DNA from 3 places in the Halomonas sp. AOP13-D3-9 genome. Region 1 is predicted to be linked to each of the others. Evidence: predicted binding sites of a transcription regulator. Region 1 holds the regulator's gene; each other region holds the start of a gene.
What was found. Region 1 encodes sigma-54, which starts transcription at its own class of promoters, with help from an activator protein. Its sites were predicted from a motif close to TGGCACNNNNNTTGCTNT; they were not measured.

Region 1 (4,171 bases):
GTATGACGATTCAGCCTGAACAATAGGGAGCCAAGCTGTGGCAACTGCTGACACTGCGCCGATCAAAACCCTGTATGCCCACCACCTGGCGAAGAGCTACAAGCGTCGTCGAGTGGTCAAAGACATCAATTTAGAGATCTCCCAAGGCAGTATTGTTGGCCTACTGGGCCCCAACGGCGCAGGGAAAACCACCTCGTTCTATATGATTGTCGGGCTGGTGAAATCCGATGCTGGCAAGGTCGGAATCGATGCGGTGGATTTAACCCGCGCGCCGATGCACGAGCGCGCAGCGGCGGGTATTGGCTACCTCCCCCAAGAGGCGTCTATTTTTCGCAAGCTCTCGGTTGCCGATAACATTATGGCGATACTCGAGACGCGCAAAGAGCTTGACCGCGCAGGACGCGCACAGCGCCTGGAAGCGCTACTCGAAGACTTTCATATCACCCACATTCGCGACAACCTTGGCATGAGCCTTTCGGGCGGTGAGCGCAGGCGTGTAGAAATTGCCCGCTCGCTGGCCACTGACCCTGCCTTTATTCTACTGGATGAGCCCTTTGCCGGCGTCGACCCTATTTCGGTAGGCGAGATCAAAACCATCATCCGTGCGCTGAAGCAGCGTCATATTGGCGTGCTGATCACCGATCACAACGTGCGTGAAACCCTCGATATTTGCGATATCGCCTATATCGTGGGTGATGGGCAAATCATTGCCAGCGGCTCACCCAGTGCCATTCTCGATAATCAGAAGGTCAGAGACGTATATCTGGGCGCTGATTTTCGCCTTTAAACTGATCAACTGTGCCGACAATTATCGCCTGCCCTTAAACCTATTTTTTGGTTCTGTAAATAGCGCTCTGCAACAACTTTACTACCAATGGCATGCTTATTGCACTTGCACCGGGCACTCACTCGCACTAGGGTGGAGCATTCTGATTAACGAGTGGTTCTCAGATGGTCATGAAAGCTTCTCTCCAACTGCGTATCGGCACACAGCTGACCATGACGCCCCAGTTGCAACAGGCGATTGCGCTGTTGCAACTCTCGACGCTGGACCTTCGTCAAGAAATTCAGCAGGCCCTAGATGCCAATCCCATGCTGGAGCAGGAAGATGAATTTGATGAGCAGGCTGTCAGCGAGCCTAAAGAGGAAGAGTGGTCAGAAAGCATCCCCACTGAACTCTCGGTAGATAGCGACTGGTCAGATACCTATCAGGATATGGGTAGCCAGGGCGGCAGCAGCAGCGAAGGCCCCGACTTTGAGCGTCAGGCGGCCGGACAAAGCCTGCATGGGCACCTACTGTGGCAACTCGCCATGACCGACTTTAGCGCTCGCGAACAGCTTGTCGCAGAGAGCCTAATCGACGCGCTCGATGCGAACGGCTACTTAACCCAGCCGCTTAACGATATCCGTGAGGGCCTGCGCGCCCAGGGCGTTGACGGGCTTAGCCAGCGCGAAGTGGAAACCATTCTGCTCAAACTCCAGCAGTTTGAGCCGACCGGCATCTTTGCCCGCGACCTGCGTGAATGCCTGATGCTGCAGCTCGCCGCCCTGCCCGATGATACGCCGCTACTGGTTCCCGCCCGCCGCCTAGTGCGGCAGTTCCTTGAAGCGCTTGGCAAGGATGACATGCGTCTGCTAAAGCGCCGCCTGGGGCTCGATGACCAACAGCTGGCCGATGTCATCCTACTTATTCGCAGCCTCGACCCTCGCCCAGGCAGCGCCTACGGCGACACCGATGACAGCTATGTAACCCCCGACCTGGTCGTCCGCCACGATAACGAAGGCTGGCATTTAGAACTCAACCCAGAGGCCCTGCCACGGCTGCGTATTCAGCCCGACTACGCCAGCTTGATTAAGCGTGCGGACAAAAGCGATGACAACCAGTTTCTCAAAGAGCACCTCCAGGAAGCACGCTGGCTGATTAAGAGCCTCTCGAGCCGTAACGATACGCTGCTGCGCGTGGGGCGCGAAATCATCACCCGCCAGATTGGCTTTTTAGAGCACGGTGAAGAAGCCATGAAGCCGCTGATACTGGCCGATATTGCCGAAGCTGTGGAGATGCACGAATCGACGATTTCACGGGTCACGACGCAAAAATATATCCATACCCCCCGGGGCGTGTTCGAGCTCAAGTACTTTTTCTCAAGTCAGGTAAGCGGTCAAGATGGCGACAGTCACTCCAGCACCGCCATCCGCGCGCGACTCAAGAAATTGATTCAAGAGGAGCCACCCGGCAAGCCGCTCTCAGACAGCCGCTTGGTCACGCTATTAGGCGAAGGGGGGATTCAAGTGGCACGGCGTACGGTGGCTAAATATCGTGAGGCCATGGGCATTCCCTCCTCCAGTGAGCGGCGCCGTTTACGCTAGGTTATGTCGACGTTGCAGCGAATCTCTCGACAAGGGCTTTGCAACGCGGCAAAAAGGGTTACAATCGAAGTACAGTCCGATGGATAAGGAGCACGTCAATGCAAGTAAATATCACTGGTCATCACGTAGAACTGACTGACGCCTTGCGTGACTATGTCAACGAAAAGCTTGAGCGTGTAGAGCGCCATTACGACAATATAACCACGGTGCAAGTCACCTTATCAGTGGAGAAAGAGCGCCAGCAGGCCGCTTGTACGCTGCACGCCGCAGGTGCTGACTTACATGCGGAAGCCCTCGACAGTGATATGTACGCCGCTATCGACGCCCTAGCGGATAAAATCGACCGTCAACTCGTTAAACACAAGGAAAAAGCACAAGCTCGCGCCCAAGGCGCAGGTGTGCGTTAATTCAATGACGTTGGAAACCATACTCCCCCCGGAGCGCGTTCTGTTTGACGTACCCGGGGGCAGCAAAAAAAGGGTGCTGGAGTTTTACAGCACCTTTATCGCGCAAAATATCCCCAGCCTGGACAGCCAAGAAGTGTTTAGCCGTTTAATCGGCCGCGAGCGCTTAGGCAGTACCGGTATTGGTAACGGTGTGGCTATTCCTCATGCGCGTAGCCCCCACTGCAACGCTCCTATCGCTGGTTTTTTAAAACTCTCAGAAGCGATTGATTTTGACGCTATCGACGGTGACCCGGTAGATCTGGTGTTTGTCCTGCTGGTACCCGAAGAGGCAGATGACACGCACCTCTCTCTGCTCGGCCAAGTAGCGACCATCATGAATGATGCGGATACACGCCAGCAGCTGCGTAAAGCAGCCAGTCAGCGAGAGCTACTTGAGCTGATTACCGCCAAAATTCGTGAGCAATCCGCGTAAAGATCTTCAAACCTGTTTTAAGGTTCATTATGGCAGGTAATGTTTTGCTCACCACCCTCAACGCAGCTTGACCAAAGCAAAGAGAGACTCTATGCAACTGGTGATCATTAGCGGCCGCTCCGGGTCAGGCAAATCTATCGCTCTACAGGCGCTGGAAGATCTTGGCTATTATGCCATTGATAACCTCCCCGCTATGCTGCTGGGCTCGTTGGTGGACGAATTACGCGACCAGGGTGACCGTGCTCACTTGGCGGTCAGTATTGATGCCCGTAATTTGCCGGGAGCGCTGGAGCGCCTACCGTCTTTGTTAGAAGAGTTGCGCCAGCGTAAAATCGATTTTCAAGTTATTTACTTGACCACCGATGCCCGTATCCTGCTTGAGCGTTACTCCGCTACCCGGCGACGCCATCCGCTGACTCGGGATAGCGAGATGACCCTGGAAGAGGCGATCAACAAAGAAGAGGAGACGCTGGAGGATATTCGCGATCTCGCCGATCTATTGATCGATACATCACGCTTATCGGTACACGATTTGCGCCGTCGCATTACCGACCAGGTAGCGCACCAGCGCCGCGATAAGCTAACGCTGACCCTTGAGTCGTTTGGTTATAAACGCGGCGTTCCGTTAGACGCTGATTTGGTCTTCGACGTGCGCTGTCTGCCGAATCCTTACTGGGACCCAACGCTACGCCAGTTCACCGGCCGCGACGCTGAGATTGTGGCTTTTTTGAGCGGCTATCCCATTGTTGACGCCATGAGCGACGACATTCTGGCTTGGCTAGAGCGTTGGCTACCCGCTTACCAGAATAGCCAACGCAGCTACATGACTATCGCGATTGGCTGCACCGGTGGCCAACACCGCTCGGTCTATATGGTCGAGAAGCTGGCAGAAAGGCTGGCCACCAGCATGGGCGACGTTCAACTA
Region 2 (4,171 bases), on a different contig from region 1:
AGCCCTAGCCGCGTGCGGCGCATGATCAGCATCAGGCCAGCAAACACCACCAGCGCAAAACCGAGTACGTACATGCGGTTAAGCGTTAATGAGAGCGCATCGTTCACCACTAGCGAACCGCTCATCCACTCGGGGGTGATGACGGTACGGTTGAGCGGAGAAATTACCGTGCGCACCAGCTGCTGCAGAATCAAACTGATACCAAAGGTCGCCAGCAGGGTTTCCAGCGGGCGGCCCTTGAGGAACTGAATCACGCCGCGCTCGATCGCCACACCTGCTAAGGCGGCAACCATAAAGCCTGCGGGAATCGACAAAATCAGCGCCAGCCCTGGTTGGCCGGGTAATAGTTGCTGCATCGCCCAAGTGGTGTAGGCGCCCAGCATCATTAGCTCGCCGTGGGCCATATTGATCACGCCCATGACGCCGAAAGTGATCGCCAGGCCAATGGCCGCGAGCACCAGCACCGAGCCAAGGCTTAAACCGAAATAGAGGGTTTCCAGGCCGCGGTTGATTTTGAGCTGCTGCTCAATGCCCGCCAAAGAGGCCGCTGCGGCGTTAGCAACCACCGGGTCGTCGCCATTAGCTGCTCGACTCAGGGCCACACGAGAGCGCGGGTGCAGGCTGCCATCCAGCGCTTCAACGCCCGCCATTTCACCCGCTTCAGCACGATAAATCGCCACGGCCTGGGTCAACCGATAGCGCACCTGTTCGTCCTCTTCCTGCGCAATCAATTCTTCGAGAGTGGGCACCAGCTCACCGTCTACTTCACCTAACAGACGCTCGGCCGACGTGCGGCGGCGTTCAACGTTAGGCGAGTAGAGATCAACCACCGCGATAGCGCTACGCAGTTGATTGCGTAGGTTGTTGTTGATACCAACACGCTCCAGGTCGCGACGGGACATCTCGCCCAGCGCTTCGCCGGTTAATACATCGGCCACCGGCCAGTCACGGCCGCGGTTCTCAAGCACCAGCACGAACCGGCCGTCTTCGGTGCGCTGTAAGCGGCCATCCAGCAGGGCCTGTAGCCAGTCACGGGCGCGCTCGTCATCGCTTTGCAAAATAGCGGTAATCGCTTCGCCTTTGGCGGTGTAAGACTCAACGTCCAGCGCCTCTAACAGCTCGAGAGCGGCGGTATCATCGGCACTGCTCGCCGTGGAGCTCGTTTGTGCTTGGGCTGTCACTGTAATGCTCAACAACAGTAGACACAGGAGCCCTAAGGAAAGGAAACGCCTCATGGGGTTCTTCCTTCAGTTATTTAAATCAGTTATCTAAAAGGGGGAGGTAGCGTGCTCCCTCGCCACCCGGCTCAAGCCAGGTGGCGAGGGATTGGTAGTTACTCAGTAGATGAGTATTTACTCAGCGAGTGCTGCTTCGGCTTCTTCTGCTGCGGTGCTGCCACCGCACGAGCCGTTCACGACGTTGAAGTTGCCGCACTCCATCGGCTTGCGCCAATCGGCAATTAGGTCACGCGAGCCAGGCAGGTAGTCAGACCAGGCATCGCCCGCCACGGTAGACGGTGTTTGCCAAACGATATCGAACTGGCCGTTATCCTGAATCTCACCAATCAGCACCGGCTTGGTGATGTGGTGGTTAGGCATCATGGCCGCATAGCCGCCAGAGAGGTTAGGCACGGTCACACCGATAATGGCGTCTTTCACCGTATCGACGTCCGTAGTGCCCGCTTTGCGAACCGCTTCGGCCCACATATTGAAGCCAATGTAGTGCGCTTCCATCGGGTCGTTAGTGACCGCCATATCGTCGCCGGTGTACTCAATCCAGGCGTCGATAAAGTCGTAGTTGTCGTCGTTATCGACGCTCATGAAGTAGTTCCAGGCGGCCAAGTGACCTACCAGCGGGCCCGTATCAATACCGGTCAGTTCCTGCTCGCCCACAGAGAAGGCGATAACCGGAATATCCGCAGCGTCGATACCCTGGTTAGAGAGCTCGGTATAGAACGGCACGTTGGCGTCGCCGTTAACCGTTGAAATCACCGCGGTGGGTTTACCCTCTTCACCGAAACGACGAATCTCCGCTACGATGTTCTGCCAATCAGAGTGACCGAACGGCGTGTAGTTAACCATGATGTCCTCATCCGCGATGCCGTGTTCATCCTTAAGGAAGGCTTCGAGGATGCGGTTGGTGGTGCGCGGATAGACATAGTCAGTACCGACTAGCGCAAAGCGTTCGATACCCACTTCGTTGATCAGGTATTCAACCGCAGGAATGGCCTGCTGGTTAGGCGCGGCGCCGGTGTAGAAGACGTTTTCAGAGGACTCTTCACCTTCATACTGCACGGGGTAGAACAACAAACCGTTGAGCTCTTCGACGACCGGTAGCACCGCTTTACGGGAAACCGAGGTCCAGTTGCCGAAAATAACGTCGACTTCTTCTTGGGCCAGCAGTTCACGCGCGCGTTCGGCAAATAGCGGCCAGTTAGAGGCGGGGTCGACTACCACGGCTTCTAGCTGGCGGCCCAGCAAACCACCGGCTTCGTTCTGCTGTTCGATCAGCATTTCGACGGTGTCTTTAAGAACCGTTTCACTGATCGCCATGGTGCCGGAGAGGGAGTGCAGGATACCAACTTTGATCGGGTCATCATCTTGGGCGATGACCTGGGTGCTGGCCCCCATCACGGCGGCGGTCAGTAAAGCGGTCGCGAAACGGCCACGTGATAGGAATGGGCGGGAGTGTGTCGAGCGTTTGAGAGTGTTCATTGTTAATCTCCTTGCACCCCTTATGGCTGGGGTTTGTTATGACCGAGGCTTGATGATTGGCTTCGCACTTGGGGTTGTTGTGTTAGCTCCCCAATACGTCCACTAGCCATTAACACCTGCAAGGGATGCGCCAGATTGACACAAAGTTGTCTTATAGCTCTTTAATCAGCCACTTAATAATCAACAGAAAATCTCAACACTCACCGCATGCACCAAAATAAAGCACAAGAACGCATCTAAAGCACTCTCTCAATGCACCAATAAAATCCAGTGCACCAACTAAGTACTTGAGCTTTTTGAATACAGATCAGTAACGTAACACTTACTTATTAGTTACAACTCACTCTTTGTTGTCAGTTAAAAAGCAGTTAAAAAAAGGAGCCTTGGCATCACCAAGGCTCCTCGCTATCCACCCTTTAAATCGCGGCGTTAAACAGCCACGTCGGGTGGAACTTTCTTACGGCGCTTTTTCAGTAATGGTAAGCCTAGCGACAGCAAGGCCACCACCAGCAGACCAAGCGAGATAGGCTTGTCGATAAAGGTCATCCAGTCGCCACCGGAGATCTGCAGCGCACGGCGCATGGACTCTTCCATAATGTTGCCCAGAATCAGCGCTAGAATCAGCGGCGCTGCGGGGAAGCCAAACAAGCGCATACCCAGGCCGACCAGCCCAAAGCCAAGCAGTAACAGCAGGTCAAATATGCTGAAGCTCATTCCGTAAACGCCGATCATGCAAAAGATCAAAATCAGCGATAACAACAGCGGCTTGGGCAGATCAAGAATCTTGGCAATCAGCGGGATCAGCGGCAGGTTAAGCACCAGCAGGAAGATATTGCCGATATACATACTAGCCACCACGCCCCAGAACACGTCCGGGCGCTGCTCCAGCATCATCGGGCCAGGGTTGACCCCCATAACCAGCAGTGCGCCAAGCAGAACGGCGGTGGTGCCCGAGCCCGGTACACCCAGGGTCAGCAGTGGCACAAAGGAGCCGGTACAAGCGGCGTTGTTAGCCGCTTCCGGCGCCGCCACACCCTTAATATTCCCCTGCCCAAAGGTGTCGCCATCTTTGGCAATGCGTTTTTCCATGCTGTAGCCCAGGAAGGAACCAATGGTCGCTCCTGCGCCTGGCAATACACCGGTGAAGAAACCCAGCACCGAGCTGCGGCCAACCGGGCCTGCAATCTCTCTGACTTCGCTACGGGTCAGTTTCAGCGAGCCAATCGCATTGCGGGGTGCCTCTTTGCCACCACCACCGCGCAGCAGCATATAGAACACCTCGGCGAGGGCAAAAATCCCCAGCGCCACCACCAGGAAGTCGATACCGTCGAGGAGCTGAACGGAGCCGAAGGTAAAGCGCTCGGTACCGGTCTGCATATCGATACCCACGATCGAAATAATCACCCCAACAACAGCAGCTATCAGCCCCTTGATCAACGATTTATCCGACAGCGAGA
Region 3 (4,171 bases), on a different contig from region 1:
AACGGTTGCTGCCAAGCGGCGGCCGTGGGCCTGCGCCAAAGGGATACTTTCGCTGCCCAGCGGGTGTTCAATCAGGGTGGCAAGCGCATGGCGTGCTTCTTCCACGCTAATCATCTGTTCGCCCAGGTCAAAGCAGGAGAGGGTCATCGAACCTCCTTCGCTGAGGTATTCAGCAGCGTCGCTTCCAAGTGAAGCTTCTCCTCCTCGGTATTCAGATTGGCAAACGCATCAGGACAGTCCGACATATCTACCCGGCACCAGTCGTGACGTGCGTACCAGCGGTCAATTTTACGCTCACCTTCGGCAAGGGTGGCAGCCAAATCATCGGCGAGCGAGGTGCGTATTAACGCAACGACGGGGTGCAGCCGTTCACCGTCAAAGGCTACGGCGATGTCATGCTCGCCGTGCTCAGACGCAATACCTTCTACCATGCGCGCCACTAAATCATCGGGTAGGGCGGGAGAATCACAGGGGGCCACCAGTAACCAGGGGGTTTTTGCCGCCCTTAAGCCACTATAGATGCCCATCAACGGGCCTTTAAAGCCGCCTTCCTCATCGTCCATTACTTGATCAGCAATCACACGATCAGCAAAAAACTGGTAGGCGTCGGCATTTCGGTTGGCATTAATCAGCAGCTCGGCTACCTGGTCTTTAAGGCGTTTCACTACATGGCCGACGAGCGGCAGACCCGCGAACGGCTCAAGCCCTTTGTCGCGACCGCCCATCCGGCGACCTTCGCCGCCTGCGAGAATCATGCCGGTGAGTTCGTGGGTAGGAATCATGGGCTTGTCTCTTTTGTTAAGCTTGCTTGGCTAGATGACCGGGCATGCGATGGCTTCGCTGGAATAGCGTCCAGCGTTAAGCGGCTGTGGGTATTGATCGCTTGGAAGTGGCGGCCTTTGGCGCGGGCGATCAGCATCACCCCAAAGCGCTCGGCCAGTTCAACGCCTTTTTGAGTAACGCCAGAGCGCGATACCAGCACGCTAATACCCATTTGCGCCACTTTCAGCACCATCTCAGACGTCAGTCGTCCGGTGGTGTAGAAGATATCTGCGCTGGCGCTGTCCGCCTGCTGCAACCACTGGCGTCCCGCTAAAGTATCCACCGCGTTATGCCGCCCCACGTCCTCTACAAAATCAAGCACGTTGGCTTGATGGCAGAGCGCGCAGCCGTGAACGGCCCCGGCGCTGCGATACGTCTCATTGTAGGCGTTAAGGTTTTGCAGCAGTTGATAGAGCGTGGATTGGGCTAGTTGGGTATCCGGCAGTGTCGCCAGCGCGGTTTGATCAAGCAGTTTACCAAATACCGTGCCCTGACCGCAGCCGGTGGTGACCGTGCGGGTGCTTAAGCGTGCTTCTAAATCTTCGGGCAGGTGACGAGTAATCACTACCGCCGCTTCGACGTCCCAGTCGACCTGCACTGCCTGTAAATCGTTGGCTGCACGCAATAGCCCTTGATTGCGCAGATAGCCCACGACTAAGGCTTCCGGATCGTCGCCCAGTGTCATTAGCGTGACAATTTCACGTTTATTGAGGTACACCGTCAGCGCTCTTTCAGCGGCGATCGCCTGCTGGCGTGCATCGCCATACTCGTCAACGATACTAATCTCGGTGGTGGCCGGTAAGCGGGCTCGGCTTATCTGCAGGGTGGGCTGAAGGGCAGGCATGGGTAATCCTCGCGAAATGGTTCTCGCAAAACGACAGGGTTGACGATGATGGCGCTGGAGATGCTTACTTGTCTACCCATTCAAACGCTATCCTGATAAGTACCATCCTCATAAGTACTATCCAAATAAGTACTATGCTAACAAGTATTGGTCTTTCAAATGCCATCCATTCAAGGTTCAGGGTTTTTAAATATATGAGTGATAACCTACGCCCAATCAGTATTACCTTGGTGGCCGAGCCCAAGCAGGTGAAAAGTTTTACGCTGACCCAGTGGCGTATTGTTGAGCTTACACTGGGCGACCAGGGCGAGAATGTACTTAATCTGCAGCTGTCGATGACAGAGCGTGCAGCCTACCGTTTCAACCTAACCTCTAAGACGCCACGGCTATTTGTGCGAGCGGGCTTTACCGGCCAAACGCCCAAGCCGGATGCGATCACCGCCAGCCAGGACGTCGCGGCGGGCTGGATGGACGGCGAACAGCAGGTGCTGGAATCGCCAATGCCCATGGCTATTCAGGTATGGATTGAGAGCTACCTTGCCCGTCATGGCGAGGCGCCGCTGGAGATGCGCAAGAAAAAGCGTAAAGGGGCAGGGCGCGCCAAAGAGATGCCCACTAAGGAGCAGCCAGAATGAGTCGTTTAGAGCGCTGGTCGCGGCTGAAGCGTAATGTACCAACGCAAGAGGACGAGCCAACCGCGGGCGCACCCAGTGATGAAGCGTCCGTGGAGTCGGATGCTGCGGCTTATCATGAGGCCGAGCAGCCGCAACCCGCATCTGAAACACCGCAAGAACCAAAACGAGCGCCAGAACCAGGCAGCCTCGATCATACCTTGCCTGACCCAGATACATTGGCCGCGGGCAGCGACTTCAGCGCCTTTATGGCACCGGGCGTCAGTGGCCCTTTACGCAGGCAAGCATTGAAACGGCTATGGGCAACCGGCAACTACAACGTCCGCGACGGCCTGGATGACTACGACGCCGACTATAATAAACTGTTGAAGCCCATGGGATCCGAGCTCGCCAGTAAACTGCGCCGTTGGACCCACAAAGTGGAAGAGGCGGTTGATAAAACATTAGACGAATCCGAACCCCCAAAAGAAGTAGCTGCCGACGAGCGGGCCGAACCCTCAACACTCACTGATAGTGACAACACTGAAAAAAATGCTTCGCTAGACGACCAGTCTGATTATTTATCTAGCCCTAAGACGAAAACATGAGAATGGCGTTAAACTTTTAAAAATCAATATTTTGAGCATGCGATATGTCGCCAGCGTTGGCAGCGTTGACGGTAATCAGGTTGGCAAATATCGAATTTCGCCATACGCTGAACTTAGCTTCAATGCATTGTTATGCCACAATAGTTAAATAATATAACTCAAAATTATAATAAGAATTATTCACTGACCGTGAGAACGCATGAACCAACGAATCCAACTGGCGTCGATAGACGACCAGCGTAATGCTGAGGCTCGGGAATCGGTACGCCAGCGTATCTCCTGGCCCGCTAATTTAACGCCAGCCAATGTGACCTATCACAGCCGCGGTCATGCGCTGTTAATAGGGTCGGCAGACGACGTTTATCCAGCCGCTCGTGCGCTCCAGGGTCGCGGCTTGGCATCGTTGACGCTGCTAGTTACCGATAAAGGGAGTGACGCTGCCGATGCCCCCGGGTCTAGCGAGCCGCTGATAAGCCAAACATTGACCCGCGACCAGCTCAGCCAGCTGCGTATTAACGGTTATCTGGGAGCCTTTAGTGTCCAGCTTGATGACGGCGATTCAGCGCTGAATCTTGCCCGCGCGCTGATAGAACGCGACGGCTTTGACCTCATTCTCGACCTTGCTGCGGCTACTCACACCCAGCGCTGGGAACTGCCACCGCCAGGTTATGTGGTGATGGAGTGGCAGAGCGTTGAGCAACGCAGCGACACCCTCGACGATTTTGTCGGGCTGGTGGGCGAATTCGACAAGCCGCGCTACTTTCAAGTTAATAGTGACCTATGTGCCCACTCCACTAGCGGCAATATCGGCTGTACCCGCTGTTTGGATGTTTGCCCCGCGGATGCCATCTCCAGCATTAAGGGGCGGATTGAGTCGCATATCGAAATTGACCCCTTTCTCTGCCAAGGCGTCGGCAGTTGCACCAGCGCCTGTCCCACTGGCGCTATCGAATTCCGCCTACCTGAAACCCGCCGCCAGCAGGATACCCTCTCCGCTTGGCTGGGCGCCTATCGCGAAGCCGGTGGTCAGGCGCCGGTACTGCGCTTTATTACCCATGATTCCCAGGACGCTGAGCGCGCTGCGGGTGTCGTGCCCGCAGGCCATATTATTGACGCACCGCTTGAAGAGCTGGGCGCAGCGGGCCATGACCAGTGGCTAACTGCCCTGGCGGCCGGTGCCGCCGAAGTGCGTATCCAGCTTCACCCCAAGATGCCCGCCCGCTTAAGCGCCTTTTTGACCGACCAGCTCGCCCAAGCGCACGCCCTGTTAGACGCATTGGGTCATG

Region 2: a site for sigma-54 is predicted at 2,830-2,847, ahead of urtA (urea ABC transporter substrate-binding protein). Genes of this name have one in related genera too.
Region 3: a site for sigma-54 is predicted at 1,716-1,733, ahead of ACT3UM_RS01375 (DUF3305 domain-containing protein). Genes of this name have one in related genera too.

The regions. Positions count from the first base shown of each region.
Region 1 covers NZ_JBQSYH010000005.1:269,097-273,267, reverse strand. The annotation lists gene lptA (lipopolysaccharide transport periplasmic protein LptA) at 1-26, shown strand, start outside; gene lptB (LPS export ABC transporter ATP-binding protein) at 38-787, shown strand; gene ACT3UM_RS07775 (RNA polymerase factor sigma-54) at 952-2,367, shown strand; gene hpf (ribosome hibernation-promoting factor, HPF/YfiA family) at 2,466-2,774, shown strand; gene ACT3UM_RS07765 (PTS sugar transporter subunit IIA) at 2,779-3,246, shown strand; gene rapZ (RNase adapter RapZ) at 3,338-4,171, shown strand, end outside.
Region 2 covers NZ_JBQSYH010000008.1:165,899-170,069, forward strand. The annotation lists gene urtB (urea ABC transporter permease subunit UrtB) at 1-1,235, opposite strand, end outside; gene urtA (urea ABC transporter substrate-binding protein) at 1,353-2,714, opposite strand; gene ACT3UM_RS10850 (tripartite tricarboxylate transporter permease) at 3,144-4,171, opposite strand, start outside.
Region 3 covers NZ_JBQSYH010000001.1:292,802-296,972, forward strand. The annotation lists gene moeA (molybdopterin molybdotransferase MoeA) at 1-147, opposite strand, end outside; gene mobA (molybdenum cofactor guanylyltransferase MobA) at 144-782, opposite strand; gene ACT3UM_RS01370 (formate dehydrogenase accessory sulfurtransferase FdhD) at 779-1,666, opposite strand; gene ACT3UM_RS01375 (DUF3305 domain-containing protein) at 1,861-2,301, shown strand; gene ACT3UM_RS01380 (DUF3306 domain-containing protein) at 2,298-2,885, shown strand; gene ACT3UM_RS01385 (4Fe-4S dicluster domain-containing protein) at 3,085-4,171, shown strand, end outside.